Regions from separate parts of the Kribbella sp. NPDC004875 genome, predicted to be linked through region 3. Evidence: riboswitches for the same ligand, from Rfam matches in the RefSeq annotation. Region 3 holds a riboswitch; each other region holds the start of a gene.
What was found. Region 3 has a riboswitch for thiamine pyrophosphate ahead of thiS (sulfur carrier protein ThiS). Riboswitches for the same ligand answer to the same signal wherever they lie in the genome.
Positions count from the first base shown of each region.

Region 1: another riboswitch for thiamine pyrophosphate. It lies ahead of thiC (phosphomethylpyrimidine synthase ThiC); the one in region 3 lies ahead of thiS (sulfur carrier protein ThiS).
Region 2: another riboswitch for thiamine pyrophosphate. It lies ahead of ACFYRH_RS04475 (purine-cytosine permease family protein); the one in region 3 lies ahead of thiS (sulfur carrier protein ThiS).

Region 1 covers NZ_JBIALI010000001.1:119,880-130,114, reverse strand. Annotated here, with positions in the region: gene ACFYRH_RS00645 (glycoside hydrolase family 3 N-terminal domain-containing protein) at 1-902, shown strand, start outside; gene ACFYRH_RS00640 (YidH family protein) at 899-1,249, shown strand; gene ACFYRH_RS00635 (DUF202 domain-containing protein) at 1,258-1,566, shown strand; gene ACFYRH_RS00630 (DUF47 domain-containing protein) at 1,707-2,339, shown strand; gene ACFYRH_RS00625 (anion permease) at 2,342-3,340, shown strand; gene ACFYRH_RS00620 (hypothetical protein) at 3,566-4,045, opposite strand; gene ACFYRH_RS00615 (lysophospholipid acyltransferase family protein) at 4,245-5,000, opposite strand; TPP riboswitch at 5,038-5,171, shown strand; gene thiC (phosphomethylpyrimidine synthase ThiC) at 5,163-6,785, shown strand; gene ACFYRH_RS00605 (transposase) at 6,948-7,547, shown strand; gene ACFYRH_RS00600 (hypothetical protein) at 7,544-8,098, shown strand; gene ACFYRH_RS00595 (RDD family protein) at 8,102-8,686, opposite strand; gene ACFYRH_RS00590 (RDD family protein) at 8,794-9,546, opposite strand; gene ACFYRH_RS00585 (DUF2752 domain-containing protein) at 9,652-10,086, shown strand; gene ACFYRH_RS00580 (DUF4190 domain-containing protein) at 10,111-10,235, opposite strand, start outside.
Region 2 covers NZ_JBIALI010000001.1:931,983-942,217, forward strand. Annotated here, with positions in the region: gene ACFYRH_RS04420 (flavin reductase family protein) at 1-41, opposite strand, end outside; gene ACFYRH_RS04425 (putative leader peptide) at 159-230, opposite strand; gene ACFYRH_RS04430 (RNA polymerase sigma factor) at 324-818, shown strand; gene ACFYRH_RS04435 (methylated-DNA--[protein]-cysteine S-methyltransferase) at 811-1,401, shown strand; gene ACFYRH_RS04440 (class I SAM-dependent methyltransferase) at 1,500-2,183, opposite strand; gene ACFYRH_RS04445 (hypothetical protein) at 2,210-2,827, opposite strand; gene ACFYRH_RS04450 (thiamine pyrophosphate-binding protein) at 2,913-4,841, shown strand; gene ACFYRH_RS04455 (flavodoxin family protein) at 4,851-5,555, shown strand; gene ACFYRH_RS04460 (RNA polymerase sigma factor) at 5,580-6,212, shown strand; gene ACFYRH_RS04465 (anti-sigma factor family protein) at 6,209-6,439, shown strand; gene ACFYRH_RS04470 (cation:proton antiporter) at 6,478-7,698, shown strand; gene ACFYRH_RS04475 (purine-cytosine permease family protein) at 7,637-8,962, opposite strand; TPP riboswitch at 8,957-9,073, opposite strand; gene ACFYRH_RS04480 (alpha/beta fold hydrolase) at 9,092-9,751, opposite strand; gene ACFYRH_RS04485 (hypothetical protein) at 9,748-10,235, opposite strand, start outside.
Region 3 covers NZ_JBIALI010000001.1:276,928-287,162, reverse strand. Annotated here, with positions in the region: gene ACFYRH_RS01380 (DUF6807 family protein) at 1-963, shown strand, start outside; gene ACFYRH_RS01375 (thiazole synthase) at 938-1,711, opposite strand; gene thiS (sulfur carrier protein ThiS) at 1,713-1,916, opposite strand; TPP riboswitch at 1,906-2,017, opposite strand; gene ACFYRH_RS01365 (NUDIX domain-containing protein) at 2,019-2,408, opposite strand; gene ACFYRH_RS01360 (LacI family DNA-binding transcriptional regulator) at 2,458-3,453, shown strand; gene ACFYRH_RS01355 (glycosyl hydrolase) at 3,668-6,214, opposite strand; gene ACFYRH_RS01350 (DUF5937 family protein) at 6,316-7,260, opposite strand; gene ACFYRH_RS01345 (pyridoxamine 5'-phosphate oxidase family protein) at 7,348-7,752, shown strand; gene ACFYRH_RS01340 (YceI family protein) at 7,784-8,287, shown strand; gene ACFYRH_RS01335 (G5 domain-containing protein) at 8,354-9,013, opposite strand; gene ACFYRH_RS01330 (ArsR/SmtB family transcription factor) at 9,122-10,105, opposite strand.

The DNA of each region.
Region 1 (10,235 bases), 160 kb from region 3:
TCCTGGTCGGCCGCAGCGGCAGCCTGTCGCACACGCGATCGGCGACGGCCGCGATGACGACTGCGGCCACGGTGAAGGGGGTCCGCCCGCTGATCGCGGCGGACCAGGAGGGTGGCCAGATCCAGCGACTGAAGGGTCCCGGTTTCGACCGGATCCCCGCGGCCACCGTGCAGGGCACCTGGTCGAGTTCCGAACTCACCGCGCAGGCGCAGGACTGGGGCAGCCAGCTCAAGCAGGCCGGCGTCACCGTCGACCTCGCGCCGGTCGCGGACGTCGTACCGAGCTCGTTGAAGTCGCAGAACGCGCCGATCGGCGAGCTGGACCGTGAGTACGGCAGTACGCCGCAGATCGCCGGGCGCGGCGTGCGGGCTTTCGTCCAGGGCATGCGCCAGGCGGGCGTGGCGACCTCGGTGAAGCACTTCCCGGGGCTCGGGCGGGTGCGCGGCAACACCGACTTCGCGGCGGGGGTCGTGGACAACGTCACGGTCCGCGACGACGCCGATCTGCAGCCGTTCGCGGACGGCATCGCGGCCGGTACGTCGATGGTGATGATCTCGACCGTGACGTACACCAAGATCGATCCGGACAACCGCGCGGTGTTCTCGCCGACCGTCATCCAGGGCATGGTCCGCGGCGACCTCGGCTGGCGTGGCGTCGTGATCACCGACGACGTGGGCGCCGCCGCCGAGGTCGCGGCGGTCCCGGCCGGCGACCGTGCGACCCGGTTCGTCGCGGCCGGCGGCGACATCGTCATCAACGCCAAGGCGGGGCTGACCGCGACCATGGTGAACGCCCTGGTCGCGAAGGCCGGGGAGGACAAGTCGTTCGCGGCGAAGCTGACGGGTAGCGTGCGGCGTGTGCTGACCCTCAAACAGGATCATGGCCTGGTGAGCTGCGGATGACCGACGCGGAGCAGGACCAGGAACAGGAGCCGGACTACCGCTTCACCCTGGCGAACGAGCGCACGTACCTGGCGTACCTGCGGACCTCTCTCGCCTGCTACGCCGGTGGCCTGTCCGCGGTGCAGTTCCTCGACCTGGGGCCGGACCGTTGGCCGGCACGGGTCATCGGTGTCATTCTGGTCTGTGCCGGTATCGTGACCACCGGCGGGGCGTTCCGCCGCTGGCAGCAGAACCTGATCGCGATCCGCCGCGGCGGCGCGCTGCCGGTGACCCGGCTGCCGTTGATGCTGGGGGCAACGATCGCGATCGTGGGCCTGGTCGGCCTGCTGTTCTCCCTCTGGCGCTGACTGTGGCGATGAGCACACCGGATCCCGGCCGGCAGCCCGAGCGGACGCTGCTCGCGTGGCGCCGTACCGCACTCGGACTGATCGCCAACGGAGCCTTGCTGCTTGCCTCCGGCCACGGCTCGTCCGACGTCCGGACCGGCCTCGGAATCGTCGTCCTGGTGCTCTCTTTGGGCTGCTGGACGGCGGTCAGCGCCGTCTATCGGCGGACCAAAGGAGGGGCGATCCATGCCCTCGGCCATCAGCACGTACTCCGGGTCGCGGCCGGTCTGGTGCTCGTCGTCGGCCTCTTCGACCTGTACGCCGTCATCACCCGCTGAAACTGATCGGTTACCCGTTGTGGGCCGCCTGACTGGCAAGTTCACCACGACGCGCTAGGTTGACCTGGGCTGATGCCACGTCAACCGCATGTTCCCCCTAGCATGTTCACGGTTTGTCCCTCGTTCATCCGGAGCTTGAAGTGCCGTTACGTCTGCGTCCGAACGACCCGACGTTCTACGACCTTTTCACCGAGTCCGCCAACCACCTCGTGGACGGATCCCGGATCTTGGCGGAACTGCTCGGCAGTACGGCGGGAACAGGTCTGTCCTCGAGCCATCAGATCGCCGCCCAGATGAAGGACGCCGAGCACGCGGCCGACGAGACCACGCACTCGATCATCCGCCGGGTCAACTCGACGTTCGTCACGCCGTTCGACCGCGAGGACATCTACCGGCTGGCGTCCGACCTCGACGACGTCATGGACTTCATGGAGGAGGCGGTCGACACCGTCCACCTCTTCAACCTGGAGAAGCTGCCGGAGGAGATCGCCGAGCAGATCGAAGTACTCCAGCGGGCCGCCCAGCTGACCGCGGAGACGATGCCGCGGCTGCGGACCATGAAGGACCTGGCCGAGTACTGGATCGAGATCAACCGGCTGGAGAACACCGGTGACGCGGTCCACCGGCGGCTGATCGCCAAACTGTTCAGCGGCGAGTACGACGCGCTGACCGTGATGAAGCTGAAGACCGTGGTCGACCTGCTGGAGGCCGCGATCGACGCCTTCGAGCACGTCGCCAACACGGTCGAGCAGATCGCCGTCAAGGAGTCCTGAGCGTGGAGCTCGCGCTCGTCATCGCCGTCGTCGTGATCGCCCTCGGCTTCGACTACACCAACGGCTTCCACGACGCCGCCAACGCGATCGCCACCTCGGTGTCGACGCGCGCGCTGACGCCGCGGGTGGCGCTGGGGATGGCCGCGGTGATGAACTTCCTCGGCGCCTTCCTCGGCACCGAGGTGGCCGAGACGGTCGGCAAGGGCATCATCGAGACCCCCTCGGGCCAGCACGGCCTGGTGGTCGTGATCGCGGCCCTGGTCGGCGCCATCACCTGGAACCTGATCACCTGGTACTTCGGCCTGCCCAGCTCCTCGTCGCACGCGCTGATCGGCGGCCTGGTCGGCGCCGGCCTCGCCTCGGCGAGCACCGTGCTGTGGTCCGGCATCGTCGACAAGGTCGTCATCCCGATGGTGCTGTCGCCCGCGGTCGGGTTCGCCGGCGCCTTCCTGCTGATGACCGCGATCCTCTGGCTCTTCCGCAACCGCAACCCCGGCAAGACGACGCGCGGGTTCCGGCTCTCGCAGTCGCTGTCGGCGGCCGCGATGGCGCTCGGCCACGGCCTGCAGGACGCCCAGAAGACGATGGGCGTGATCTTCCTGGCGCTGCTCACCACCGGGCACGCGAACGCCGGCGACGGCATCCCGGTCTGGGTGAAGCTGGCCGCCGCGACCGCGATCTCGCTCGGCACCTACTCCGGTGGCTGGCGGATCATGCGGACGCTCGGCCGCCGGATCATCCACCTCGACCCGGCCCGCGGGTTCGCCTCGGAGGCGATCTCCGCGACCGTGCTGTACGTGATGGCGATCGGCCTGCACGCCCCGGTCTCCACCACGCACACGATCACCTCCGCGGTGATGGGCGCCGGCGCCACCAAGCGGCTGTCCGCGGTTCGCTGGGGTGTTGCCAAGGGCATCGTCACCGCCTGGGTGCTGACCATCCCGGCGGCCGGGATCGTCGCCGCGCTGGTCTACGAGATCGTCCACCGGATCCTCGAGTAACCCTTCGGCAATCCTCGCTCCCGGTGTCCGAACCGGTTCATTTCGAATCACTCACCCGGCCTACGGTCGATCGGCATTGCCGATCCTCCGCACGCCCCTGGGGAAGTGGTCGCATGGACCTGTCGTTCGGCCGTGCTCTACGGGCTGTACCTGATCATCCCGCAGTTCCACTAGAGGCCCAGGAGGTACGACGGGCGGTCTGGCGGCTGCCCGTCGTACCAGCTGCTAGCGGTTCCAGCGGCGGACTGCCTTGGCCACGTCCTTGGCGCGGATCGAGCCGAGGTTGTACTCCCACGCGGCCAGCAGTCGGTCGCCGAGGACCTCGGCGTCGAGGTACATCCGCGGCCGGACCGCCACCGCCCAGGTCGCCGCGGCCGCGTGCCCCTGCTGGTGCAGCAGGTGGTCGACCGTCGCCTGGATGCGGGCGATCTGTTCGCCGCGCAGGCCGTCCGTGGCCCACTCCTGGAGGATCTGCGGGTCGTCGGCCGTCATCCGGGCCAGATAGGTCAGCGGGCCGCGCCAGAAGCCCTTGCTGCCGATGCTGTCCAGGGTCTCGAGCGGGAACCAGCCGTTCTGGTTCCGTCGCCCGTTCACCGCGGACTCGATCTCGCGGGCGCGTTCCGTGGTCAGCCCCTGGACCGCCCACTCGACGAAGAACGCTCCCGCGTCCGGGATGTGCTCGGCCACGTGCGGCGCCGGGGTCATCGCCCCTGGGTCGAACAGATGTAGCTCTTCCGGTGAATCGAACAAGACCTTCCCCGCCGTTCAGTACCCGGGCCGCGATGGCGACCCGCCGTACAGGGACCCCCCAGGTTCCTGTTCAGTCAACGAGTGCTTTCGTACCCTCGATCCGGGTCGAGGGTCAAGGTCTTGTCCGCGCCATAACGGACCGAGCGGTCCGGAGTCAGTTCGCCTGCTCGCGTTTCTCGGCGCGACGGGCGAGCTCCTCGCGGTCCAGTCGCTCGGCCTCCTGCGGGGTCGGCGCGCTGCCGCCGTACGCGGCCGGCAGCCACCAGGCGCCGGCCGGCTGCTCGGGATAGCCGCGGATCGTCTCGTCGAGCATCCCGGCCATCGTCGACCGCAGGTGCGCGGTCGCCTCGGCCGGGTCGTCGTCCGCGGTCACCGTGATCGGCGCGCCGATGCTGATCGCGATCGGGCGGTGCCGGGAGAAGTCCCGCGGGTGGTCCTTGGTGAACATCCGCTGCGTGCCCCACAGGATCATCGGGAGCACCGGCACGCCGGCCTCCGCGGCCATCCGCACCGTGCCGGACTTGAACTCCTTGAGCTCGAACGACCGGCTGATCGTCGCCTCCGGGAACACCCCGACCAGCTCGCCCGCGCCGAGATAGCGGATCGCCTCCTGGTACGACTCCGCGCCCGCGTCCCGGTCGACGGGGATGTGGTGCATCCCGCGCATCAACGGACCCGAGTACCGATTGCGGAACAGCACCTCCTTGGCCATGAACCGGACGAGCCGCCTGGCCGGCAGAGCGCCGTACCCGCCGAGGACGAAGTCGACGTAGCTGATGTGGTTGATCGCGATCAGCGCCCCGCCGGTGCGCGGGACGTGCTCGGTGCCGGTCCGGCGGATCTGCAGGTCCAGCACCGTGAAGGCGGTCTTCGCGAAGGCGATGACGGGCGGGTACACGAGGTCGCGCATCCCTAGAAGGTACCGGCTCGATAGAGTAGCGGTGACAACTTGAGATCGCGGGAGCTCGCACCGTAGTGGGCTGAGAGGGCGGCTGGCCCAGGGATTCGACACCTGGCCGGCGCCGCCGACCGCCGAACCTGTCCGGGTAATTCCGGCGTAGGGAGCACCAGCATGGTGAATGTCAGCACGATCCGTCCGGCGGTCACCACCGGCCCGATCTCGGGCTCGGAGAAGATCTACCGGGGGGACCTCGGGGTGCCGGCGCGGCGCGTCCACCTCACCAACGGCGAGCACTTCGACCTCTACGACACGTCCGGTCCGTATACCGACCCGTCGGCCGGGATCGACGTCCAGGCCGGACTGCCGGCGCTGCGGCAGGAGTGGATCGCCGGCCGCGAGCCGCGGACCCAGCTCGGGCACGCCCGGGCCGGCGTGATCACCGAGGAGATGAGGTACGTCGCCCTTCGGGAAGGACTCGATCCGGAACTGGTTCGCGACGAGGTCGCGCGCGGCCGCGCCGTGATCCCGGCGAACCGGCGGCACCCGGAGAGCGAGCCGATGATCATCGGGAAGAAGTTCCTGGTGAAGGTGAACGCGAACATCGGCAACTCCGCCGTCAGCAGCTCGATCGAGGAAGAGGTCGAGAAGCTGGTCTGGGCGACCCGGTGGGGCGCGGACACGGTGATGGACCTGTCCACCGGGAAGAACATCCACGCGACGCGGGAGTGGATCCTGCGCAACTCGCCGGTGCCGATCGGGACGGTGCCGCTGTACCAGGCCCTGGAGAAGGTGAAGGGCGATCCGGCCGCGCTGTCGTGGGAGGTGTACCGCGACACGGTGATCGAGCAGTGCGAGCAGGGTGTCGACTACATGACCGTGCATGCCGGCGTACTGCTGCGGTACGTGCCGCTGACCGCGCGGCGGATCACCGGGATCGTGTCGCGGGGTGGGTCGATCATGGCGGCGTGGTGTCTCGCGCACCACCAGGAGTCCTTCCTGTACACGCATTTCGCGGAGCTGTGCGAGATCCTCCGCGAGTACGACGTGACGTTCTCGCTGGGCGACGGGTTGCGGCCGGGATGCATCGCGGACGCGAACGACGAGGCGCAGTTCGCCGAGCTGCGAACGCTCGGGGAGTTGACGCGGGTCGCCTGGGAGCACGACGTCCAGGTGATGATCGAGGGGCCGGGACACGTTCCGATGCACAAGATCGCGGAGAACGTGCGGCTCGAGGAGGCGCTCTGCGGCGAGGCGCCGTTCTACACATTGGGGCCGTTGGCAACTGACGTGGCGCCGGCCTACGACCACATCACGTCGGCGATCGGCGCCGCGCAGATCGGCTGGCTGGGTACGGCGATGCTCTGCTACGTCACGCCGAAGGAACACCTCGGGCTGCCGGACCGGGACGACGTGAAGACCGGCGTGATCACGTACAAGATCGCCGCGCACGCGGCGGACCTGGCCAAGGGGCATCCGGGTGCGCAGGCCTGGGACGACACGTTGTCCAAGGCAAGGTTCGAGTTCCGCTGGGAGGACCAGTTCAACCTCTCGCTGGATCCGGACACCGCACGGTCCTTCCACGACGAGACGCTGCCCGCCGAACCCGCGAAGACCGCGCACTTCTGCTCGATGTGCGGCCCGAAGTTCTGCTCGATGCGGATCACCGCCGACATCCGCGCCTACGCCGAGGAGCACGGGCTGACCTCGACCGAGGCCATCGAGGCCGGCTTCGCGGAGATGTCCGAGACCTTCAGGTCCACCGATCAGAAGCTCTACCTGCCGATCACCGACTGATCGCCGATCCCCGCTCCCGGCCGGTCGCCGGGAGCGGGCCCGGCAGGGCGACTGCCTGTGAGACTGGATACGGGGAGTAGTTGGCTGAAGCGATTCAGGTTTTGGCCTTCACTCTACGTGAATAAGACTGTAGCCTTAAGCCGTTCGGAAGGAGGTACAGGGATGGTCTTCGTTCTCACCGTAGATCAGCGCGGCAGCCGAAGCACGAGCGATCTCGTACCCGAGCTACTGAACTCCCTGAACCGCCGCCCACGGCGGACCGGACTGCTGCGGAAGTTCGAGCGGACCGCCGGCGACGAGGTCCAGGGCGTGCTCTCCGAGGCCCGTCCGACGATCGACGTGATCGTCGAGCTGCTCCGCGCCGACAGCTGGTACGTCGGGCTCGGTGTCGGCGCGGTCGTCGAGCCACTGCCACGCAGTACCCGGGCCGGCAGCGGTGACGCGTTCGTGTTCGCCCGCGAGGCGGTCACCCGGGCCAAGTCCAGCCCGCACCACCTGAACGTGGTCGGATCGGACACCCGGACCGCGGAGCAGGTGGAAACGGTGCTCTGGCTGATGGCGTCCGTACTGCGCCGGCGCAGCGACCGTGGCTGGGCGGTGGCGGACCTGCTGGCAGAAGGACTCACGAGGCGGGAGATCGGCGTGAAACTCGGCATCAGCCAGTCTGCGGTGACGCAGCGGGCGCAGGCCGCCGGATTCGCGGAGGAACAACGCGGACGGGTGCTTGCCGCCGACCTGCTGGCCGCGGGAGTCGCTGCGTGACGGCACTGGTCCTGTCGCTGACCGCTGCCGCGCTGGTCCTCGCCGTCCTCGCGTGGGTGCCGAAGTCCGGTTCCAACCTCGAGATCATCATCAGCGGCGTGATGCTGGCCTGCCTGGCCACCGTCGGCGTCCTGCTCCTGGCCGGTCACGGAGTGACGGGCTGGGCCGAACGCTGGTGGAACGTACTGCTCCTCCTGGCCGGGGGGTTGGCAGTGATCGGCGGTGGGCCGCTGACAACCTCTGTGATGGCTCTGGCCGACCGGGGCAACACCAGAGCACAGTCGACCCAGAAAGCCGGCGAGGTACTGCGTGGCGGCGCCCTGATCGGTGCGCTGGAACGGATGGCCATCTACGCCGCCCTGGTCTCCGGCTGGCCGGAAGGCATTGCCATCGTGCTGGCGATCAAGGGCCTCGCGCGGTACCCGGAGCTCCGCAGTCCCGATCAGCCGGCGTCGGTCACCCCACAGGCCGTCGCCGAGCGCTTCATCATCGGCACGTTCACCAGCGTGCTGTGGGCGGTCACCTGCGCCGGACTGCTCCGCTCGCACTGACGATCAGGGGCGGATGACGACGTCCCCGACGGCCTTGTCGTGCCAGGTCTGCTGCTTGTCGTCCCAGAGCGGCCAGAGCACGTTCAGCAGGCAGAGCTGGTTGAAGATCTGCGCGCACACCTCGCGACCGATGGTCTTGCCCATGCCGATCAGCTGACCGTTGTGCGCGTCAACGACCCGCAGCCCGGTCACCTTCTTGCCGAACGACTGACCGGTCCGGCCCTGCTGGACGATGCGGTTCCACACCCAGACCAGGAACGCCACCACGAAGCCACCGATCATCGCGATCCCACCGCCCGCGCCCAGCTCCTCCTGGTCGCCGTTGACGATCAACGCGACGAGCACGCCGGCGATCGCCGGGATGGCCGTGAGCAGCGAGTCGAGCAGCGAGGCGCCGACCCGGATCGGCCAGTCCGCGAGGCGGCCGGGCGGCGCGTAGCCGTACCCGTAGCCGGCCGGTCCCGGAGCGCCTTGTCCGTAGGGGTTGTAGCCCTGGTTCGGGAACTGCCCCGGCTGGCCAGGCGGGTACTGACCGCCGTACGGGGTGGGAGGAGGGCCGCCGTACGGGCCTGAGGGAGGGGTGGTCACGAGGGGTCCTCTCTGGGTGCCTGGGCACGAGTATCGCGGACTCGGCCGGAACGAGCGGACGCCGCGGCCTGTTCAGGCCACGGCGTCCGGAAGTCGTCAGGCCGGTGTCAGAGCTTGACGACGTACGTGTTGTTGATCTTGTCCGCGAACGTCTGCCGCTTCTCGTCCCACAGCGGCCACAGGTAGCCGATGTAGCAGGAGGCGCTGTCGAGGATGTGGGTGAGCTGACGCAGGAACGTCTTGCCGGCGCCCAGCGGCTGACCGGTCTCGGCGCCGATGAGCTTGAGCCCGAGCACCTGCTTGCCGACCGTCTGACCGGTGCTGCCCTGGCGGATGATGTAGTTCCAGATCGCCAGGCCGATGCCGATCAGGTAGAAGACGATCGCGATGATCGCCACGCCCGAGCTGCTGCTGTTCGACAGGGCGGAACCGATACCGTACGGCACACCGACGATCAGACCGTCGATCAGCGCGCCACCGACCCGGTTCGGCCATGCGGCCAGGTTGCCCGGGAGGCCGCCGCCGAAGCCGCCCGGCTGACCGTACTGGCCGTAGCCCGCCTGGCCGCCGTACGGCTGCCCGTACTGGCCCGGCTGACCGGGCTGCTGCCCGTACTGCCCCGGCTGCTGGGGATATCCCGGCTGCTGCCCGTAGCCCGGCTGCTGACCGTACTGCTGCCCGTACTGCCCCGGCTGAGCGGGCTGCTGGCCGTAGCCCGGCTGCTGGCCGCCGTAGCCGGGCTGCTGCCCGTACTGGCCCTGCTGCTGACCGGGCTGACCGTACTGGCCTGGCTGGCCGTACTGACCCGGCTGCTGTGGGTCCTGCGGGCCGTAACCCGGCGGTGGCGTCGGAGTGCTCACGACGATCCCTTCTATGAATAACTGTTGAGGAGTGAGTTGCAGGCTAGTGGTCGGACGGCTCAGACCCCTCGACGGATCCCACGTGATGAGAGTTACCGTTGTCGGGTGAGCGTCTCGCAGAGCGTCGTACTTCGGCCCGCCGGACCGGTCCAGCCGCTGGACCGCCGCGTGTGGGGCCTGTCCGCGGTCGGTGTCGGCGGGTTCGCACTGGCCGGCGTGTACCAGCTGTCTGGTCTCGGCATCCCGTGCATCCTGCACGCCACCACCGGGCTGAACTGCCCGCTGTGTGGATCGACCCGGATGGCGGCGGCCCTGCTGCGCGGCGATCTGGGCGCCGCATGGCACTTCAACCCGGTGATCCTGGTGCTCGGGCCGCTCGTTGGTGTTGCCCTCGGCTACCAGGTGCTCGCCTGGACGCTCGAGTCACTGCGACTGGTGCGCCTGCCCCGGCTGTCGATGAGTCCGCGGGCCGCGGACTGGGTGCTGAAGGGCGTGCTCGTCCTGCTCGCCGTGTACGGCGTCGCACGCAACCTGCACTGAGAACCGGACAGCCGGGGGCGCGGGTCAGTTGCTGTAGTTGATGATCGAGCCGACGACCGACAGCGCGATCGACACGATGCCGCCGATCCAGGCGACCTTGGCCAGCGTGTCCGGACGGCCCTGCTCACGGAACTTGCCCTGCGCAATCA
Region 2 (10,235 bases), 660 kb from region 3:
ACGACGGACAGGGCAGGACGGTTCAGGGCAGGCAAAGACATGTCTCTCCCTCGAAACACGGGGCAGGGACGACCGGCAGCGGCTACCGGGCGGAGAACAGAGGCAGCGGCCTCATGAAGTGAGAAGCGGGACAGCCTCGTGCGGTACGAGGACAGGGCTCACCGACAGGTGGCGCTCGCCGTCCGCAGCAGATCGATGACGCGACGGCGGGTGAGGAAGGTCGTCGTCATGTCAGATATCTTCGCATCATTGTCTACTGACTAAGTGGACAATCTCGTGATGCGGACTCACACGCCGCGTGGGCGATGCGTTCTACTTACGTGATGGCTCGGGAGAAGGTCGCACTGCCGCCGTTCCAGGCGCTGCTCGACGCACACTGGCGGGACGTGGCCCGACTGGCGCGTGCGCTGGCCGGACCGGTGGACGGTGACGACGTCGCACAACGCGCCTGGGAGAAGGCGTACGCCGCCTACCCGGCGCTGACGTCGGCGAAGAACCTGCGCGGCTGGCTGCTGACCATCACCGCCCGGTGCGCGACCGACGTCCACCGGACGCGGAAACCGCAGCGCCCGCTGGACGAGGCGCCGCCGGTCGCGGTCGAGGGCCCGGAGGCCGCGGACTGGCCGGACCCCGACCTGTGGCAGGCGGTCAACCAACTCCCGGAGCGGCAACGCTTCGCGATCACGCTCAAGTACGTCGGCGACCTTGACCACCACGGCGTGGCCGCCGCCCTGGACACCACCCCCGCGGCGTCGCGCCGGCTCGTCAGCGACGCGCTGGCGACCCTGCGCACGAAACTCGGAGTACACGATGACTGATCTCGAGAGCCGGCTGACCCGGCTCAGCACACCCGGCCTGAAACCCCCGATCCTCCCGGCGGCGGACGTCGCCTACACGCTGCACGACACCCCGATCGGGACCTTGCTACTCGCGATCACGCACGGCCGGGTGGTGGCCAGCTCCTTCGGCGACGAGGAGACGATGACCAATCGGCTGGCCCGCGCGATCTCGCCGCGGGTACTGCGGCAGGCCCGCCCGCTCGACGACCTGCGCCGCCAGCTCGACGAGTATCTGGCCGGCGAGCGTCAGGCCTTCGACGTCGAGGTGGACCTGGCGCTGGCGACCCCTTTCCAGCGACTGGTCCTGAACGATCTGCCGGCCAACACCAGCTACGGCGCCACCACGACGTACGGCGCGGTCGCCGGCGACATCGCGAAACCCAAGGCGGCCCGCGCGGTCGGCACGGCCCTCGGGGCGAACCCGGTCTGCGTCGTACTGCCGTGCCACCGGGTGGTCGGCGCGAGCGGCGCCCTCACCGGGTACGCCGGTGGGCTCGAGGCGAAACGCTTCTTGCTGAATCTCGAAGCAAAAAGCCGAGTTTTCCGGAATCGTCCGGAATAGATTTAGACTGAATACACAAAGGAGCAGATCCCCAATGTGGAGTGGGGATCTGCTTCTTGTTCACCACTACCCGCAAGGGCCGCCGAATTCCTGACGTGTCAGTGATTTGCTGGTTGGTGGATCTCCAGGATCAGCCGCCGGCGACCGCCCCAGTCTCGTTTGTAGACCTTGTAGTCGGAGATTCCGGCGGCCGCGCAGAGCCGTCCGTAGCTGATCTCGTCGTGGATGAAGTGCACGCTGCTGGTGTCGTCGGCGTGCTCGGTGGTGACGATCCGGTGCTCGGGTCCCTGCCGCAGGCCGTTGGCGATCTCGGCGGCCGTCGCCGGGCCCCAGGCCGGGCCCTCGATGACCGCGATCCCGCCCGGCTTCAGCACCCGGGAGATCTCGCAGATCGTGGAGATCTGCTCGTCCTCGGCGAACAGCTCGTGGAACGCCGTCCACAGGCAGATCACCGCGTCGAACGAGTCCCACTTGTACGGCAGATCGGTCATCGAACCGATCGCCCAGTCGACCGCGAGCTCTTCCTCGGCGGCCTGGGCGCGGCCGGCCTCGATCAGGTTCGGCGAGATGTCCAGCGCGCGGACGACCTTGCCCGAGCGCCGCAGCGGCAGCGCGATCCGGCCGTACCCGCAGCACAGGTCGAGCACCGTCTCGCGGTCGGCGAGCAGCTCCTCGACCGCCTTGACGATCATCGCGTCCCGCTCCGGCGTCGTACGCGCGGCCAGGCCGTCGGCCCCGAGTTCCGCATATTCGGCCCGGCTACGCAGTGCGGAGTTCAGCATGCGGCAAGTATTCCGGTAGCCCCGGGTCAGTTGTCCAGCAGGGATCTCGCGGTATCGAAGAACTCCCGGATGGCGGACAGTTCGGACAGCTCTGACAGCGGGCGGGCGGCGCCGAACGGTGCATTCCAGAATTCACCGGTGCGCGGCGTCGGCAGACCGACGTACGCGTAGGGCTCGGGCAGGCTGTCGTCGCCTGGTGAGACGCCGTAGTTGACCTTGTCGACGCTGACTCCGACGTCGAAGTGCTCGGGCCAGAGCGTCGGCGTCTCACCCGGCGCGACGGCCCGGAGCGCGGCGTCGCCGCGGGCGAAGGCGTCCTCGAGCAGCCGGGTGGCCGCCGGGTCGATCTCCAAGTGGTCGTCCGGCGCGATCTTCGGACCGCCGGAGTACACGTTGTCGAGTCGGCTCGCTTCGACGCCGACGGCCGCGGCGAGTTCGGCGTACGTGCCGGTCAACGGCACGGAGATCGTCGGCGAGACCAACGAGTCGCCGGCAACACGAAGCGTGCCGTCCAGGGTGCCGAAGCCGCCGGGTACGACACGCAGCTTGATGCCGCGGCCTTGACGGTGCTGCGGTCCGGCCAGCAGCAGTTCGGCGACGCCGTGCAGGGATCGGCGGGTTACGGCGAGCGAACGTGCGTCCATGGTGCCCCCTCTTCCTGTAACGCCTGACCGGTGGCCGGCACTGATCTGTCGGAGGGTCGGTGTCGCGAGGGGCGGGAGACGTTACATGTCAGCGAACTGGCATCGGGTGAACGAGATCGACGTACCGGCGGAAGGCCGGGTCCGCAGTGTCGTCGTCGACGGTCGGAGCATCGCCATGGCGCGCTGTGGGGCGCGACTCGGCGCGTTGGAGAACAAGTGCCCGCATCAGGGCGGTCCGCTCGGTGAGGGCTCCATCGAGAAGGGACTGCTGCGCTGTCCGTGGCACGGGTACGACTACGACCCGATCACCGGTCAGCCACCGGAGGGGTTCTCCGACGGCGTTGCGTCGTACGACGTGGACGAGCGCGCCGACGGTGTCTACGTACGGCTTCCGGAACTGCCGACGCAGGCACGGACCGTCGCGGACGTTCTGGTCGAGACGTTGGTCGCGCACGGGGTAACGCACGTGTTCGGCATGGTCGGGCACTCCAACCTCGGGTTCGCCGACGCGATGCGGCGCGCCGAGGACCGTGGCGAACTCACCTACATCGGGATCCGTCACGAGGGTGCCGCATCGTTCGCGGCCGGCGCCTACGGCAAGCTGACCGGCCGGCCGGCCGTGTGCTTCGCGATCGCGGGCCCGGGGTCGACCAACCTGCTCACCGGGCTGTACGACGCGAAGCTCGACGGCTCGCCCGTGATCGCCGTCTCCGGACAGGTGCCGTCGAAGTGGCGCGGGCGCGGCGCGTTCCAGGATCTCGATCTGACCGCGGTCTTCAAGGACGTCGCGGTCTCGAGTACGTCGGTGCACGCGGGCAGTGACCACGCCGAGCTGGCGGCGCTCGCGGTCAAGCACGCGGTCGACGGCCGCGGCGTCGCCCACCTGGTGCTGCCCGACGAGGTCCAGGTGCAGCCGTCGGACGCGCCGGCCATGGGCCCGCGCGGACGGCTGTCACCGCGCCTGATCCGCCCGGACGAGGACAGTTTGGGCCGGGCTGCCGGGATGATCCGCGACGCCCGCCGGCCGGTGCTGATCGTCGGCCACGGCGCCCGCCGTGCCGAGACCGAGGTGCGCGAGCTGGCGGAGCGTCTGAACGCACCCGTCCTGACCACCTTCAAGGCCAAAGGGCTGGTGCCGGACACCCATCCGCTCGGCGCCGGGGTGCTCGGCCGCAGCGGTACGCCGGTGGCGAGCTGGCTGATGAACGAGTCGGATCTGCTGATCGTCGTCGGCGCTTCGTTCTCGAACCACACCGGCATCGCGGCGTACAAGCCGATCGTCCAGATCGACGACGACCACGCCGCCATCGGTCGCTTCGACCCGGTCGCCGTGGACGTGCTCGGCGACGCGCAACTGGCGCTGACCACGCTCACCCGGATGCTCGCCGACGCCAAGGCCGAGGATCAGCGGCCGGATGTGGCCGAACGCTGGGCGATCTGGCGGGCGGAGAAGAAGCGCCGGGTCGACGACGACCGGGGCAAGGGTGTGTCTGCGGCCGCGGTCTTCGACGCATTGTCCAGGCACCTGCCCACGGACGCCGTCGTGACCGTTGACGTCGGCAACCATGCGTACTCGCTCGGCCGGTACCTGGAGTCGAAAGGCCAGCCTGTGCTGATGTCCGGCTACCTCGGTTCGATCGGCTTCGGGTATCCGGCGGCGCTCGGCGCGCGGGCCGCCGCACCCGGCCGGCCGATCGTCGCGGTCACCGGCGACGGCGGGTTTGCGCAGTACGCCGCCGAACTCACGACCGCGGTCAAGTACGGCATCCCGATCAAGCATGTCCTGCTCGACAACCACTCGCTCGGCAAGATCAGCAAGGAACAACTCGCCGCCGACTACCCGGTCTGGCACACCTCCTTGCACAACCCGGACTGGGCGTCGTACGCCGAACTCTGTGGCGCAATCGGGCTGCGGGTGACCCGGCGCGCGGACCTGGACGCCGCGATGACCGAACTGTTCGCCGCCACCCGACCAGCCCTGCTCTGCATCGAGCAGGACGCCGAACTGCTTTAGGAGCTACCGATGACCGAGTACGACGACCTTCGCGCACTGTTCGTGAACTGCACGCTGAAACGCTCGCCGGCCGTCAGCAACACCGAGGGCCTGGTCGACATCAGCCGGAAGATCCTGGAGAAGCAGGGCGTCCAGGTCGACGTGATCCGGGCGATCGACCACGACATCGCGACGGGTGTCTGGCCGGACATGACCGAGCACGGCTGGGCGACCGACGCGTGGCCGGCGATCCAGGAGCAGGTGCTCGCGGCCGACATCCTGGTGATCGCCGGGCCGATCTGGCTGGGTGACAACAGCTCGGTCACCAAGCGCGTCATCGAGCGCTTGTACGGCAACTCGTCGATCCTCAACGAGCACGGGCAGTACGCGTACTACGGGCGCGTCGGCGGCTGCCTGATCACCGGGAACGAGGACGGCGTGAAGCACTGCGCGATGGACATCCTCTACTCGCTGCAGCACCTCGGCTACACGATCCCACCGCAGGCCGATGCCGGTTGGATCGGCGCGGCCGGCCCCGGACCGTCGTACCTGGACACCGGCTCGGGCGGCCCGGAGAACGACTTCACCAACCGGAACACAACCTTCATGACCTGGAACCTGCTGCATTTCGCCAGGATGCTGAAGGATTCCGGCGGGATCCCGGCGCACGGCAACCAGCGGTCCGAATGGGATGCCGGCTGCCGGTTCGACTTCGAGAACCCGGAGTACCGCTGACGGCCGCTGTTGTACCGTCGGCCTGTGGGGGTGGTGGTGCCGACGGACGACGTACTTGTCGACGGTCTGCGTACCGGGGACGAGGAGACGTTCGCATGCCTGCTGAACGGCTGGTCGGGCTCGATGCTGCGGCTGGCCCGGTCGTTCGTGTCGACCACGGCGAGCGCGGAGGAGGTCGTCCAGGACACCTGGCTCGCGGTGTTCGAGGGGATCGAGCGCTTCGAGGGCCGGTCCACGCTGCGCACCTGGGTGTACCGGATCCTGGTGAACATCGCGCGGAAACGGGCGGTCCGCGAGCAGCGCACCGTGCCGTGGACCAGCCTGGCCCCGGACCATGGGCCGACGATGGACCCGCAGCGGTTCCGCGGCGCCGACGACCGGTACCCGGGCGGATGGCGCGCGTTTCCGGAGCGCTGGCCGACGACGGAGACCGAAGTACTCGCGCACGAGGTCCGCGCGACGGTGGCGGCGGCGATCGACGGCCTGCCGATCCGGCAGCAGGTGGTCTTGACGCTCCGGGACATCGACGGCCACGACGCCGAGGACGTGTGTGACTTGCTGGAGATCTCGATGGCCAACCAACGGGTCCTGCTGCACCGCGCCCGGGCGACCGTCCGCGGCCGGCTGGAGCACTACTTCGCAGGAGCTGGCTCATGACGTGCGCCGAGCTGGTTGAACTGGTCACCGCGTACCTCGAGCAGGCGCTGGATCCGGAGACCGAGCAGCGGTTCGTCGAACACCTCGCACTCTGCGACGGCTGCGAGATCTACGTCGAACAGATCCGCCGTACCATCGCCGAGGTCGGTCAGGTCGACCCGCAGCACCTGTCCGCGCAGACTCGCAACGGTCTGATGGAGGCGTTCCGCGGCTTTCCCCGCAGTTGACGCGTAACGTCCGGCCGCAGCGGTGGCACTGACCCGGTATGCCGCACGTTGAGTTCGCCAATCTGTTCGCGGTCACGCTGATCGCGCTGCTCGCACCGCTGCTGCTCGGGCTCGCACCGCGACTCCGCGTGCCTGCCGTCGTACTGGAGATCGTGGCCGGGATCGTGGCCGGGCCGCACGGGCTCGGACTGGTCACTGTGGACCTGCCCGTACAGATCGTCGCGCTGCTGGGCCTCGCCTTCCTGCTGTTCCTGGCCGGCCTGGAGATCGACGTCCACCAGCTCCGCGGCCAGGTGCTGCGACTGGCGGTCCTCGGGTACGTCGTGACGCTGCTGCTCGGTTCACTCGCCGGACTCGGCCTGTCCGCAGCCGGGTGGGTGCACAGCCCGTTCCTGCTCGCAGTGACGTTGTCGGCGACGTCACTCGGGCTGGTGGTTCCGGTGCTCAAGGACGCCGGCCAGTCGGAGAGCAGCGTCGGGCAGTTCGCGATTGCCGCCGCGTCGGTCGCTGACTTCGCCGCCGTACTGGTGCTGTCGCTGGTGTTCTCGACTGAAGGCGGCAGCGCGGGTGAACGGCTGGTGATGGTCGGACTGTTCGCACTGCTGGTCGTCGTCACCGGACTGGTCGTCGCCACCGCCGGACAGTCGCAGCGACTCGGCGGAGTGCTGCTGCGACTACAGGACACGACGGCGGAGATCCGGGTCCGGGCCGCAGTGGTCCTGATGGTCGCGTTCGTGGCGCTGGCCGAGCAGTTCGGTCTGGAGACGATCCTGGGCGCGTTCCTGGCCGGTGCGGTGATCGGACTGGTGGATCGCGACACCGCGTCGCATCCGCGCTTTCGGATCAAGCTTGAAGCGTTGGGCTACGGCTTCCTGATTCCGGTGTTCTTCGTGACCAGTGGACTGCGTCTGGACCTTCGCGGTCTGTTCAGCGACCCGACGGCGCTCATCCGCGTGCCGCTCTTCCTGCTGGCACTGCTCGTCGTCCGCGGAGCACCGGCATACCTCGCGGTGCGGAGGCTGGGATCCCGGGCGACTGCCGCAACGGCCTTGCTGCAGGCGACCTCGCTTCCGTTCATCGTCACGGCGACGCAGATCGGCGTACTGACCGGCCTGATGACACCGGTCACCGCCGCCGCGCTGGTCTGCGCCGGATTGCTGTCAGTGTTGGTGTTCCCAACGGTCGCGCTGGGGCTGCTCAGGCAGCCGGCCGCCGACCGATCCGGCCGAGCAGTACAGCAGCCACCATCGAGACGATGATCGACGTGTAGGTCGCACCGAGCCAGGTCGGCACCGGCTGGTGGTTGAACAGCCCTTGCTGGATGTCGGTCCAGAACGGCGACCATCCACTGACGGTGCCCGGATTGACCAGCTGGTACGCCGCGAAACCGATCAGCCACGCGAGCGTCGGCTGCCAGCGGAACTTCGCCGTATCGGAGACGTCCCACTTCATCTTGCTCACGATGAAGAAGTCCGCGATCGCGACCGCGAACAACGGGATGAAGACCGAGCCGATCAGGTACAGGAACTGCGTGTAGTTGCCGAGGTCAATGAACAGCGCGATACCGGTGGCGATCACACCGATCGCGACGGAGATCCACCGCCGGTCGACGTGGCCGATCAGGTTGTGGGCGGCCATCGTGGTCGAGTAGACGTTCGCGTACGCCTCGTCGACCTCATCCACCAGCAGCACGAACAGTGCGATCGCGCCGGCTGGCAGCGTGACCAGCGCGGTGATCACGTCATCGCTGTTGGTCTGCAGCGTTGCGACGGCGACGACACCGAGGGCGTAGTACCCGATCGCGGCCAGGCCATAGCCGAGTGCGGAGCCGCCGAAAGCAGCCTTATTAGTGCGCGAGTGGCGCGTGTAGTCGGCAGCTAGTGGGGCGAACGACACCACACCGGCCGCGGCGAGGTCGACCGCCGGCCAGAAGCCGAACACGTTGTCCTGGGGCAGCGTGTGCGCCGGCTTGCTGAGCACCTGGACGAACAGGTAGATCGACGCGAGCAGCACCAGCCAGACCATGAACTTCCGCAGGATCTTCACGCTGCCGAGCGGCCGGACCGCCATCGTCGTCGCGATGATGCCCGCGAGTACGACGAACACCCAGCGCCAGCGCTCGCTCGTCACCGCGACCGCGGCCTGCGAGATCACGATGATCTCCATCGTCGCCCAACCGACGTTCTGCGCGATGTTCAGCACGGTCGGCGCCATCGAGCCGCGGCGGCCGAACAGCCCGCGCAGACAGGCCATCGCCGGCGCCCCGGTCTGCGAGCCGAACACGGCCGCACCGCCGAGCACGAGCGCACCGATCCCACAACCGACCACGACCGCGAGCAGACCCTGCCACAGCGAGCCCGTGTACGCCGCCACCAGCGCACCGGTGACCGGACCGAACAGCGAGATCCCGAAGTTCCCCCACAGCGTGAACTGGTCGAAGAACCCGAGCGTCCGCGGCGCGTCGGTGGTGAGGACGAGCGGCGCCTCGGTGGTGCTCGCAGAACGGACAGCAGTACTGGTCATGAGTGACCCACTCCCTACGCCGGCATTACCCGGTCAGGTTCAGGCGGTCGGCGACCCAGCTGTCGCCCTCTCAGCCCGCGCTACTCGGTGCGAGCTCCCGCAGAGGTTTGACGCGTTAACTCTAACGCGTCAGCGACTTTCCGGAAGAGTGGCTGCTCGTTCTATGAGAGTCGCCACTTCGGGGCCGTTGGTGACGATCGGCATGTGGGCGCCGGTGTCGAGGGTGCGGGCCTCGCCGTGGCTGAGCGTCGCGAGCCGATCGACCCACTCCGCTGTCGAGAGCAGGTCATGCCGCCCGCGGACAATCAGCACCGGCGCCTTGACCTGCGAAATCACCGCGGCAAGGTCGTGCTGCCGGGAGGCCTCGCCGGCCCGGGCGATGGTCGGCAGTGTCGTCCGGGCGTACTGCGGGGTGACGACCCGCAGGAGCTTCGGCGAGTCGGGTACGGCGGACCCGAGCCAGCGCACCGCTCGGTCCACGCTCGACATCCGGGCGTCACCCGACGGCGCGACGAGGACGACGGCGTGCGCCAACTCGGGGTACCGGACGGCAGCCTCGACGACGATCTGACAGCTCGCCGAATGACCGACGAGCACCGACCGCTCGCGGATCTTCTCGCCCAGCGCCACCGCGAGGGCCCGTGGGTGCAGGTCCTCCCGGGCACCCGCGGGTTCGCCGTACCCGGGCAGGGTGACCAGGTGGTACGGCGTGATCAGGTGTTCGACCGTCCGGGTGTACGACTCCGGGCCGAGACCCAGGCCGGGCACCAGGACGACGGGTGCGCTCACTCCCAGGGAGCCTTGGCCGGCGGACCCTGCACAACCGGGTTCGGTACCTCGGGCTTCAGCTCGCGGTACCCGAGGAACAGGCCGGCGGCGAGCAGCAACAGCCCGAAGCCACCCCAGCCGTACGCCGTCGGCAGCCGGTGCACCGACTCGTCGTTGGCACCCAGACCGGTGGACAGCACCATGACCAGCCACACCAGGATCGGCACCGCGGACACCGCGACCAGGATCAGCCCGACCAGCTCGCCCGGCTCGAGCTGCCGACCGGCACGGACCCGCGCCCGGACGTCACGGAACCACATCACCAGCGCGACCACACCGACCACGAGCAGAAGCAGCTGACCGACCGCGTCGATCACGTCCGTGCGCAGCGGGTGGTTGAGCGGCGAGCCCGGCGCCTGCGAGATGTCGCGCAGCGAGACCCGCTGGACGGAGATGACGAGCAGCCCGTAGAGGGCGGCGATCCCCGCGGCGAGGCCGACCACCC
Region 3 (10,235 bases):
CAGCGGTTGCACGCGTCGATCGGGGCGCCGAGCGGCGTGGCGGACGACGTACCCGAGTTGCGGCTGGCGGTGCGGGCGAGCACCGGGCCGGTGCCTCAGGAGCCACGGTTGCAAGGAGAACGTCCGGCCGGTCAGGTCGGCTGGCAGCAGCAGGGGGACATCTGCGCGCTCGAGAGCGACGCGGGGCTGCTCGCGCGGTACGAGTTCGGCCGGCGGATGCCGCAGGTGCATGCCCCGCGGCCGTACCTGCATCCCGTCCGCACACTCGGCGGCCATCCACTGACCGAGGTCAGCCCGGTCGACCACCGGCACCACTACGGCGTCTCGCTCGCGGTCGCGCAGGTCAACGGCACCTCGCACTGGGGTGGCCGGACCTACGTCCGCGGACAAGGCCCGGCGCTGCTCACGAATCACGGTCAGCAACGCAGCCGCGGCGTCACGATCGAGGACGGCCGCACGCTCAACGACGACATCACCTGGTACGACGAGCAGGGCCGGCCGCAGCTCGTCGAACGCCGGCGCCTCACGGGCGACCTGGCCTCCGGCGGCTGGCGACTCGACTGGCGCAGCGTCCTGACCGCCCGCTACGGCTCGATCCGCATCGAGAGTCCCGCGACGAACGGCCGCGCGGGAGCGGCGTACGGCGGACTCTTCTGGCGACTGCCGTCCGCCGAGACGACCGTGCTGACCGACCACGGCGAGGGTCTGGACGCCGCGTTCGGTTCGACCAGCCCGTGGCTCGCCTTCGTCCAAGGCGACGTCACGCTGCTGCTGATGCAGCACGACGACGTACGGCCGTGGTTCCTGCGGACCGGTGAGTACGTCGGTGCGTGCCCGGCGCTCGCATGGGACGAGCCGTTGGTGCTGCAGCCGAATCAGGAACTGCAGCTCTCGCTGACCGCCCTGCTGCTGGATCGGGCGGTCGACGCGGCGGAGGCTAAAACGCTGGCAGGCCAGTTGTAGGCGAGGACGCCAGCGCGGACTGCCAGCGCCGTGGCACCCGACCGGCGAGTCGGGCGTTCCGGCCCGCGGAGACCGCGTCGCGCATCGCGGCGGCCATCAGCGCGGGCTTCTCCGCGCGGGTCACCGGGGTCGCGAGCATGACCGCGGCACACCCGAGCTCCATGGCCAGCGCGGCGTCACTCGCCGTACCGATGCCGGCGTCGACGATCACCGGGACATTCGCGGCCTCGGCGATCAGCGCGATGTTGTGCGGGTTGCGGATGCCGAGCGCGGAACCGATGGGTGCGGCCAACGGCATCACGGCGGCACAGCCGGCCTGCTCGAGCCGGCGGGCCAGGATCGGGTCGTCGTTCGTGTACGGCAGCACGGTGAAACCGTCGGCCACCAAGGCGTCCACCGCGTCCAGCAGCTCGACCGGGTCAGGCAGCAGCAGGTGGTCGTCGGCGACCACCTCGACCTTGATCAGGTCGGTCTCCAGCGCCTCCCGCGCGAGCTTCGCGGTCAGCACGGCCTCGGCGGCGGTGTGGCAGCCGGCCGTGTTCGGCAGCACGTCGATGCTGTGTTTCTTCAGCACGTCGAGCACGGAGCCCTCGTGGCCGGTGCCGAGCCGGCGCATCGCGACCGTGGTCAACTGGGTGCCGGAGGCAATCAACGCCTCCTCCATCACTTCCAGGTTGGCCGAACCGCCGGTCCCCATGATCAGGCGGGACGTGTACGTGCGGCCGCCGAGCTCCAGTGGGTCGTCCATCTCAGCCTCCCTGCGTCGCGCTGACGATCTCGACCCGGTCGCCGGGCCGCAGCGTGGTCTGCGCCCACTCGGCCTTGGTCAGCACGTTCTGGTTCACCGCGACCGCGATGCCGGTGACGCGATCGGAGTACTCCGCGATCAGCTCGGCCACCGACCTGCCGCTCGGCACGTCGACCGCCGTACCGTTCACCCAGACGGATTCCACGCTTCCTCCCTACGCCGGAATTACCCGATTCAGGTTCAGCGGTCGGTGACGGCGTAGTCACCCTCTCAGCCCACTCCCTGCGAGCTCCCGCGGACGTGTCGACTATAGCGCCTGACGAATCAGGGGCAGGACCTGCTCCCGTACTGCGGGCGCGAGGTGGACGTCGTACTCAGAGGTGATCCAGTGCAGCGCGGCGAGCTCGGCGGCCGGTTGCGGGACGTCGTCCAGGTCGGTGGTGTAGACCGTCATCCGCATCTGCTGGTCCTCGAGCGCGGCCCGGTTCTCGACCGTCGCCAGCAGCCGCGGGTTGTACGGCGTGACGCCGAGCTCCTCCCGCAACTCGCGGGTCAGTGTTTCCAGTGGTGCCTCACCCGGCTCGGGTTTCCCGCCCGGGAGGTAGAACACGTCCGGCGCCGCCTGCTTGCTCACGACGAGCAGACGTCCGTCCTGCACGACAGCGGCCGCCACCACGATCAGTACATCGTTCGTCACGCAGTCGATCCTGTCATCATCGTGACGAGATCCCTGCGGGAGGAATGTCGTGGCTGCTGGCAGGCGAGTCGCCATCTCGGACGTGGCCGCTCGGGCCGGCGTCAGTCCGACGACGGTCTCGCACGTGTTGTCGGGGCGGCGGCCGGTGTCGGAGGCGACGCGGGCCAGGGTGCGGTCGGTGATGGACGAGCTCGGGTGGGCGCCGAACGAGGTCGCGCGCAGTCTGCGGACCCAGCGGACCCGGACGATCGCGCTGATCGTGCCGGACATCACCAACCCGTTCTACCCGTCGGTCGCGCGCGGGCTGCTCGACGTCGTCAGTGAACCCGGGTACCAGGTGCTGATCGGGAACACCGACGGCGAGCCGCGAGCCGAGCGGGACCTGGTGGCGCGGATGGTCACCCGCAGCGTCGACGCGATGGTGTTCGCCGGGTACTACAGCAAGGCCGCCGACGTCGCGCCCGCCGTCGCCGCCGGGATCCCGGTCGTGCTGATGGGTGGCCGCAAGGCGGCGCCGGGGATCGACGTGCTGTCGTCCGACGACCTCGCCGCGGGCGAACTCGCGACCCGCTACCTGATCGAACGCGGCTATCGGCGGATCGGGTTCATCACCGGTCCGGCCGGCGACGGCCCGCCTGCCGATCGTGTGCTCGGCTACCGCCGCGCACTCGGCAGCGCCCCGCGCGGGCTGATCGTCCGCGAGGAGTTCTCCCGAGCCGGCGGTACGGCGGGAATGCGCAAACTGCTCGACCTCGCGCACCCTCCCCGCGCCGTCCTGTGCACCAACGACATGGTCGCGATCGGTGCGCTCGACGCCGTCCGGGACCGCGGTCTGCGGGTCCCGGACGACGTCGCCGTGATGGGGTTCGACGACATCGAGGCCGCCGCGCTGGTGTCGCCCGCGCTGACGACGGTCTCCGGCGATCCCCGCGAGCAGGGCCGGTCGGTGGGCCGCGTCCTGCTGGGCCGGCTGGAGGGAACGGCCCCCAGCCGGCCGCAGCGCATCCTGTTCGCGCCGTCCGTCGTACGCCGCGACTCGGCCTAGCGCCGTGACAAGAAACGTCGAGGTCGTCCCTCAGCCCAGCGCGTCCCCCGGTTTCCCCAGCCAGGCACCCCGGCCAGGCACCCCGGCCAGGCATTTGAGCGGTTCACCCCTGATGTTGTCCGTGAGCAGTTGGTATGCGGCGTGGGAACGGACCATTTCTGAGGTGAACCACCCAAACGGCGCCACGACGGCGCGTGCAAAGCGCTGCCGAACACTAAGGCGCTGTCACCGAGGTCACATTCGCGCCGGAGATGTACGTCGGCCAGACGCCGACCGTCACGGTGATCTGACCGTTGGCGTCTGGCGTGAACGTGCTGGACAGGCCGTAGAGGCTGGTGACCTGGACCGGTCCGGTCGCGTTCACCGTCACGGTCGTGTTCGACCCGCTCGCGGCCCAGATCGCGCGGAACGGCGTACCGTCGTTGGCCGCGTAGACCTGGTCGATCAGGCCGTTGCCCGGGAACTCCTTGCCGAGGAACGTCGCGCCGCGGAGCTGACGAGCGGCGGTCGCGTAGGCGACGTACGACGGTTTCGGGGTGTACTTGCCGAGGGCATCGGTCTCGTGGTGGATCAGGCCGAAGTTGTTCTCCTGGGCGGCGGGGTCGATGCCGTCGTTCTTGAAGTCGTACATGTAGAACCGGTCGACGTCGTGCCCGGGAACGCTGAGCATCGCCCGCGCCATGTACATCGCCTGCGTCGGTTCGGTGACCGGTGCCGCGCTGCCGGAGCCGGTATACCAGCCGGCCTCGGTGATCCAGATCGGCTTGTCCACGCCGCCGTTGTACTGCCGGATCGTCGCGCGCACCTGATCGATGAAGGTGCCCAGACTCTCGGGCGCGTGGAGGTAGTTGTACGGGTGGATCGAGACCACGTCCAGGTACTTCAGCCCGCCGAGCTGGCAGAACTGCTGGAACCAGGCCTGCTGCGTCACGTCGGTGTCACTACCGCCGACGACCGTCAGGCCCGGGTGGTTCGCTTTCAGCTTCGTATACGTTGCCTGAAGCAACGCGACGTACGCCTCGGGAGTCTGGTACGCCGCGCCCTCGCCGTTGATGTCCCACTCGTTCCAGACCGCCATGTTCTTGATCTGCGGGAACTGGGTCGCGACCTTGTCGGCGTAGTTGGCGAATCCCGCCCGGCCGGCGTCGGTGGTCGGCGGCTTGAACCCGTCGTAGAACGGGTTGCCGCGGTCGGCGATCAGCAACGGGTCGAGGCCGTTGCTCTGGAACGCCTGCTGGTAGTTGGTGATCTTCGCCGGGAACGAGTAGACGCCCTGCGTCGTCTCGACGTCCTGCCAATAGGCTTCGTCGCGGGCGGTCCCGGCTCCGGATTGCTTCACCAGCGGAATCACGTCCGGGTTCCACGACTGCGCGAAGTGCGTCCCCGCTCCCTGGTACGTCGGGGCCGTGGTCGCGGCGACGGCGTCGACGTTGGCGACCGCCGTCGTGCCGCCGCCGATGATCGAGCTCTTGTCGAGGGTCAGCATGATCGCCTTGGCGGGGCCGTGCCAGACGCCGTCGTCGGCGCCGCCGAAGTGCAGGTACCCGGTGCCGCCGTCGAAGCGCGTGACGGTGAGCTGCTGCCACGCGGTGGAACCGGACAGGGCGAGGCGCTGCTGGTGGACCTGACCGGTCGCGTCGGTGAGGCGGAGTCCGAGTGCGGAGATCTGGCTCGTCTTCACCCACAGACTCAGGGATTTCAGGTCGATCGGGACGAGGTTTCGTTGCAGCGCGACATAGTTTCCGCCGCCGGTGAATTCGCCGCTCAGCTTGGCGGACTGGGCACCGGCGTGCGGGGACGCGGTGTCGTAGGCGAGACCGCCGGTCGCTCCCGGGAACTCACTTCCCGGATAGAACGACCAGCCCTCCGCGGCGCTGTCGAAATCGCCCAGCGGGGTGGTCGGGGTGCTCGCCGGCGCGTTGAGAGTGAAGTCGTCGAGGCTGACGCTGCTGCTGGTCGCGCCGCTGATCGCGCCCTTGTCCAGAACCACCTCGATCTGCTTGGCCGGACCGTGCCAGACGCCGTCGTCCGCGCCGCCGAAGTGGACGTACTGCTTGCCGCCGTCGAACCGGCTGACGGTCAGCGGCTGCCAATCAGTTGCCCCCGACAACGTCAGGCGTTGCTGGTGTACCTGGTTGGTCGAGTCGGTGATACGGAAAGTCAGGAAAGTCAGGTTCGGCGACTTCGCCCAGAAACTCAGGCTGCTGGCCGCGACCGCCGGAACGGTACGGTTCACGCTCACGTACGCGCCGCCGGCACCGAAGTTCCCGGACAGCTTTCCGGAACTGGTTCCGGAATGGTTGTCGGTGCTGTCGAGTACGAAGTCTCCGGTGGCTCCGGGGAACTCGCTGCCCGGGTAGAAGGTCCAGCCTTCCGCCGCGTTCTCGAAGTCGCCGACGCGACTGGTGGTGAGGCCCGCGACCGGCGCCGTACCGAGTGGGCTGAGGATCGCGAACGTGGTCTTGGCTGTCAGCGTTCCCGCCTGGACGGTGAGCTGGTACCAGCCGCGGTTGGTGACCGAGACCTGCAGAGTGCTCGCGGCCGCCTGGCTGCCGGTCGCGACCACGGTGCCGTTGACGTCGGCGGCCGACCAGGTGACGGACGCGGCGTCGGTGCTCAGGCCGACCTTGACCGGCTGGCCGTCGGTGAACACGTTGCCGAGGGTGATCGGGGTGAGGGCGAGGGTCGCCGCGTGCGCGGGAGCGATGGTGCCGATGCCGAGGAGGAGAACTCCGAGAACGAGGGCAAGGGTACGTCTCATGCCGACTCCTTGAATCAGGGCGGTGTGGGTGAGACGTCGGCTGCCACGACGTGTACAAATCGATTTGTACTATCGCTGTGGGTGATCGGGCTGTCAACAGCTCAAGCGAGATCGGTTCCGGTCAGCAGGGCGGCGAGTTCGGTCGGCCGGTAGAGCACTTGCTTCCCGGTGCGTTGCGGTTCGACGAGCCCGGTACGGCGGAGCAGTTGCAGGTGCTGACTCACCGCGGACGGTGTCACTTTGAGCTCGCCGGCCAGATCGGTCGTCGTACGGGGATATGTCAGGAGCTCGAGGATGTGCGCGCGCGGCGTACCGATCAACTGGGCGAGATCCTGGCGGGACGGTGGCTCGACGACGGACCACAGGTTCGCCTGGCCGCGTGGGGGATAACCGAGCAGTGGATCGGCGCCGGGATCGAACGGAATGACCGCGTGCGGTCCGAAAAGCGTTGGCTGCAGGACGAGTCCGCGACCAGCGACGGCTTCGGTGCGGCTGAGGTGAGCGACCCGCTCGACCTTCAGCTCGCCGTTCGCGTAGCTGATCGCGGGGCCGAGGTCGTTGAGCATCGCGCCGGTGCCTTGCTGGGTGAGGATGTGACCTCGATAGCTGATGTCCGCCGACAGAAGGGTGCGCATCCGGTTCCAGTACGGCGCCATCGCGGCGTCCCAGTACTGGCGCAGTACCTCGACGACCTCCTCGACCGTGAGGTCCTCGGGGAGTTCGCCGTTGACCGCGACGATCTGGCGCTCGAACGTACGCCGGTCCACAGACGTGATCACATCTAGCTCGTCGGTGAGTTGGGTGAGCGGCGAGATCGGGCGCGGCGTCAGGAAGTCAGGGCTGCCCATCGTGTCGTTGACCAGCCGGCGCAGGACGTTCCAATCGAGGTCGGCGACCTGCGACTGCACGGCCCGGACCCAGCCCAGCTGCAAGGGAAAGCGGCCCGGATCGCGGAGTGCGCGCATCGACAGCACCATCTCCGCCACCGGCGACACCGCGAACCGGACGTCGGCCAGGTCCTGCGAGTCCAGCAGGTAGGTCAGCACTCCGTTCCCCTTCGTCGATGTGGACCGATCCTAAATCGACCGACTGTCGGTGGTCGGTGAGATGGTCGATGCATGGGGTTCCGAACGATGGATGACAAGGAAGCAGCCGAGTTCCTGGCGCAGCCGCTGGTGGCCGTGCTGGCGATCGACGATCCGGGGTGGTCGCCGCATGTGACGCCGGTCTGGTTCCATCACCTGCCGGACCAGAACAAGTTCCAGGTGATGACGCCGGCCAAGTCGAAGAAGGCCCGGCTGCACCGGACCGGCTCCGGCGGGTTGTCGCTGTCGGTGCAGACGGCTGACGGCCCGACCGCGAAGTACCTCAACATGCAGGGGGAGGCACGGCTGCTTCCACTCGCCGACGACCTGCTGCACGCGATGGTGGAGAAGTACCTCCCCGAGGAGTTCCGCGCCGCCTATCTGGCCGACCCACCCGAGGACTCGATGTTCGACATCACCCCGCGGCGGATCACCACCGGCGTCATCGGCTGACAGTTCGCCGCGCTGCCCCGTCGTACCGGATATGACGAAGCTCGCGGAGTTGCAGGGAGAGCACGAACTCGACGGTGAACGGACCCGGATCGGGTTCCTGGCGGCGCATCGGGTCGGGAGCAAGGTCCGTGGACGGTTCGCGGAGTTCGACGGTGCGGTCCGGTTGGACAGCGCCGATCCCGCGGCGTCGTCGGCCTGGCTGACGGTGCGGACCGACAGCGTCGACACCGGCGATCGGCGGCGGGACGCCCAGTTGCGGAAGGACTTCTTCGGCGCGGCGGCGTACCCGGTGATGACGTTCGTGTCGACGGACGTGGCGCAGGTCTCGGCACGGCGGTACGACGTGACGGGTGAGCTCACGATCCGCGGTACGACGCGGGCGGTGACCGTGCCGTTCGAGCTGACCGAGGCGGGGCGGTTCACGGCCGCGCTGACTGTCGATCGGCACGACTGGAACGTGAACTGGAATCTGTTCACCACGGCGCTGGTGCGCGCCGACGTCGTCCTCGAACTCGACGCGGCCGTGAACCTGTGAGGCTGTGCCCGCCTGGCCCGCCTGGCCCGCCTGGCCCGCCTGGCCCGCCTGGTCGGCCCGGCCTGGCTACTCGCAGGCGATGCCGTCGTGATCGGCGTCGAGGCGGTAGATGTCGGTGCCGATGACCTCGATCGGGCCGTCGACGTACTCCGGCCCGTTGCCGCTGCCGCCGGAACAGTCCACGTCACTGGCGATCGGGACGCAGCCAGAGTAGTTCGGGTCGCAGCCGGAGGACTGTTTCGGTTCGTCGACCTTGGTGCCGACGACGGTGATCTGGGTGCGCGGCTGCTTGGCGACTTCCTCGCGGAGCAGGTGTTTCGTGGTCTGTACGCCGTTCACGAAGGTGACGCGGTAGGTCAGGCGTCGGGTGCCGTTGACGCCGGTGGTGCGGATCGTCCGCTCGCCTTTCGGGAGCGAGTCGTCGGTGACGGTCTTCTTCTTGAACGGGATCGTGCGGAGCTCGACGACCTCCTTGGTGATCGTCGTGGGCTTGTTGATTGGCGCGGTGGTGCTGGCTGGCGTGGTGCTGGTTGGTGTCGCGCTGGCTGCGGTGGTGCTGGTTGGTGTCGTGGTGGGTGTGGGTGCCGGCGTGGTGGTGACGTAGACGGTGGCGATGGCGGCCGGTTCACTGTTGGCCGACGTACCGGAATCTGCTCCACATCCGGCGGCGAGCGCGCAGACGGCCGTCAGGGCGGCCGGAACCAGCGCAGCACGGAAGAATGACACGTTGTTCCCCCCAACCCGCCGTCGGTCCCCCCGCGGCGGGATTGTCAGCGCCCGGACCTCCCGAGCGAACACCGATCTTTACCAGCCGCGCTCAGAGACTCGCAAGGCTCAGAATTGCGCTCCAGTGAGGATGTTGGTGCCGATCGGGCTGATCGTGTGCCGAACCGCGCCGCCCGCGCGGCGCGTCGTCACCAGGCCGGTGCGGTGGAGGACGCGGGCGTGCTCACTCGCGGACGCCAGCGAGATCCCGGCACGGGCAGCCAACTCACTGGTCGAACACGCCTGCTTCGAGATGGTCCGCAGTACGGCAGCCCGCGTCCGCCCGAGCAGATCGGCGACGGCGCGCTCCGGGTCGACGCCGCGCTCGGCCCAGGCAGGGTCGTGGTGCACCGGGAAGACGAGGACCGGCGGGAGCTCGGGGTCGGCCGGCATGATCGGATGCCGCCAGCAGAAGTACGACGGCACCAGCCGCAGGCCGCGCCCGTCGAGATCCCGGTCGCGATCGACATGCCCCATGTCGACGTGCAGGTACGGCGGCTCCCACTGCAGCACCGGATGCAGCGTGCCCGCGAGCGACTCGAACCCGCCAGTCGTCACGGTGTCGCTGTGTACCTTCACTTCCCGGCTGATCATCGCGGTGATCATCGGCATCTGCGGCGCGATATGCGACCGATGGAACTGCCGCAGCCCATGACACAACTTCGCCAGTACGGCGGGATCGCCGGCCGCGAGGCGACGGGTCCAGTTCGGCAGCCGCACCTGGTCCTGGTCCGCCAGCAGCGCGAGCTCACTCTCGAGCTGCGGCTGCGGGGTCGCCGCGACCGCGCTGAGCCCCGCCTCCAGCCCGTCGACGCTCTCCGCCGGCGTCAGGAAGTCCGGCGAGTACCCGACCGGCGGCGCCAGCACCAGCAACTCCCGCTCCAGCGGCGTCAACCGCGCCCGCGTCCGCTGCCGCCACGCACCGAACACCTCAGGCTCGTCATCGGTCTGCACCATGTGCATCCCGAGCAACACTTCCCACAGCGGATCCGGCTCCCGACAGATCGTCGTACGCGCCAGATCAACACACCCGAACCGGATCCGGAAACCCATCGCCTTTTCCTCCCCCGAGGAAGCAGGACGCCGAAACCCACCCCGACGTCACCACCCGACCGCTTACAACTACACACCGTAAGCGACCAGAGGGTCACCCCCCGCCCAAGCAAACCCCCGCCAAACCTGA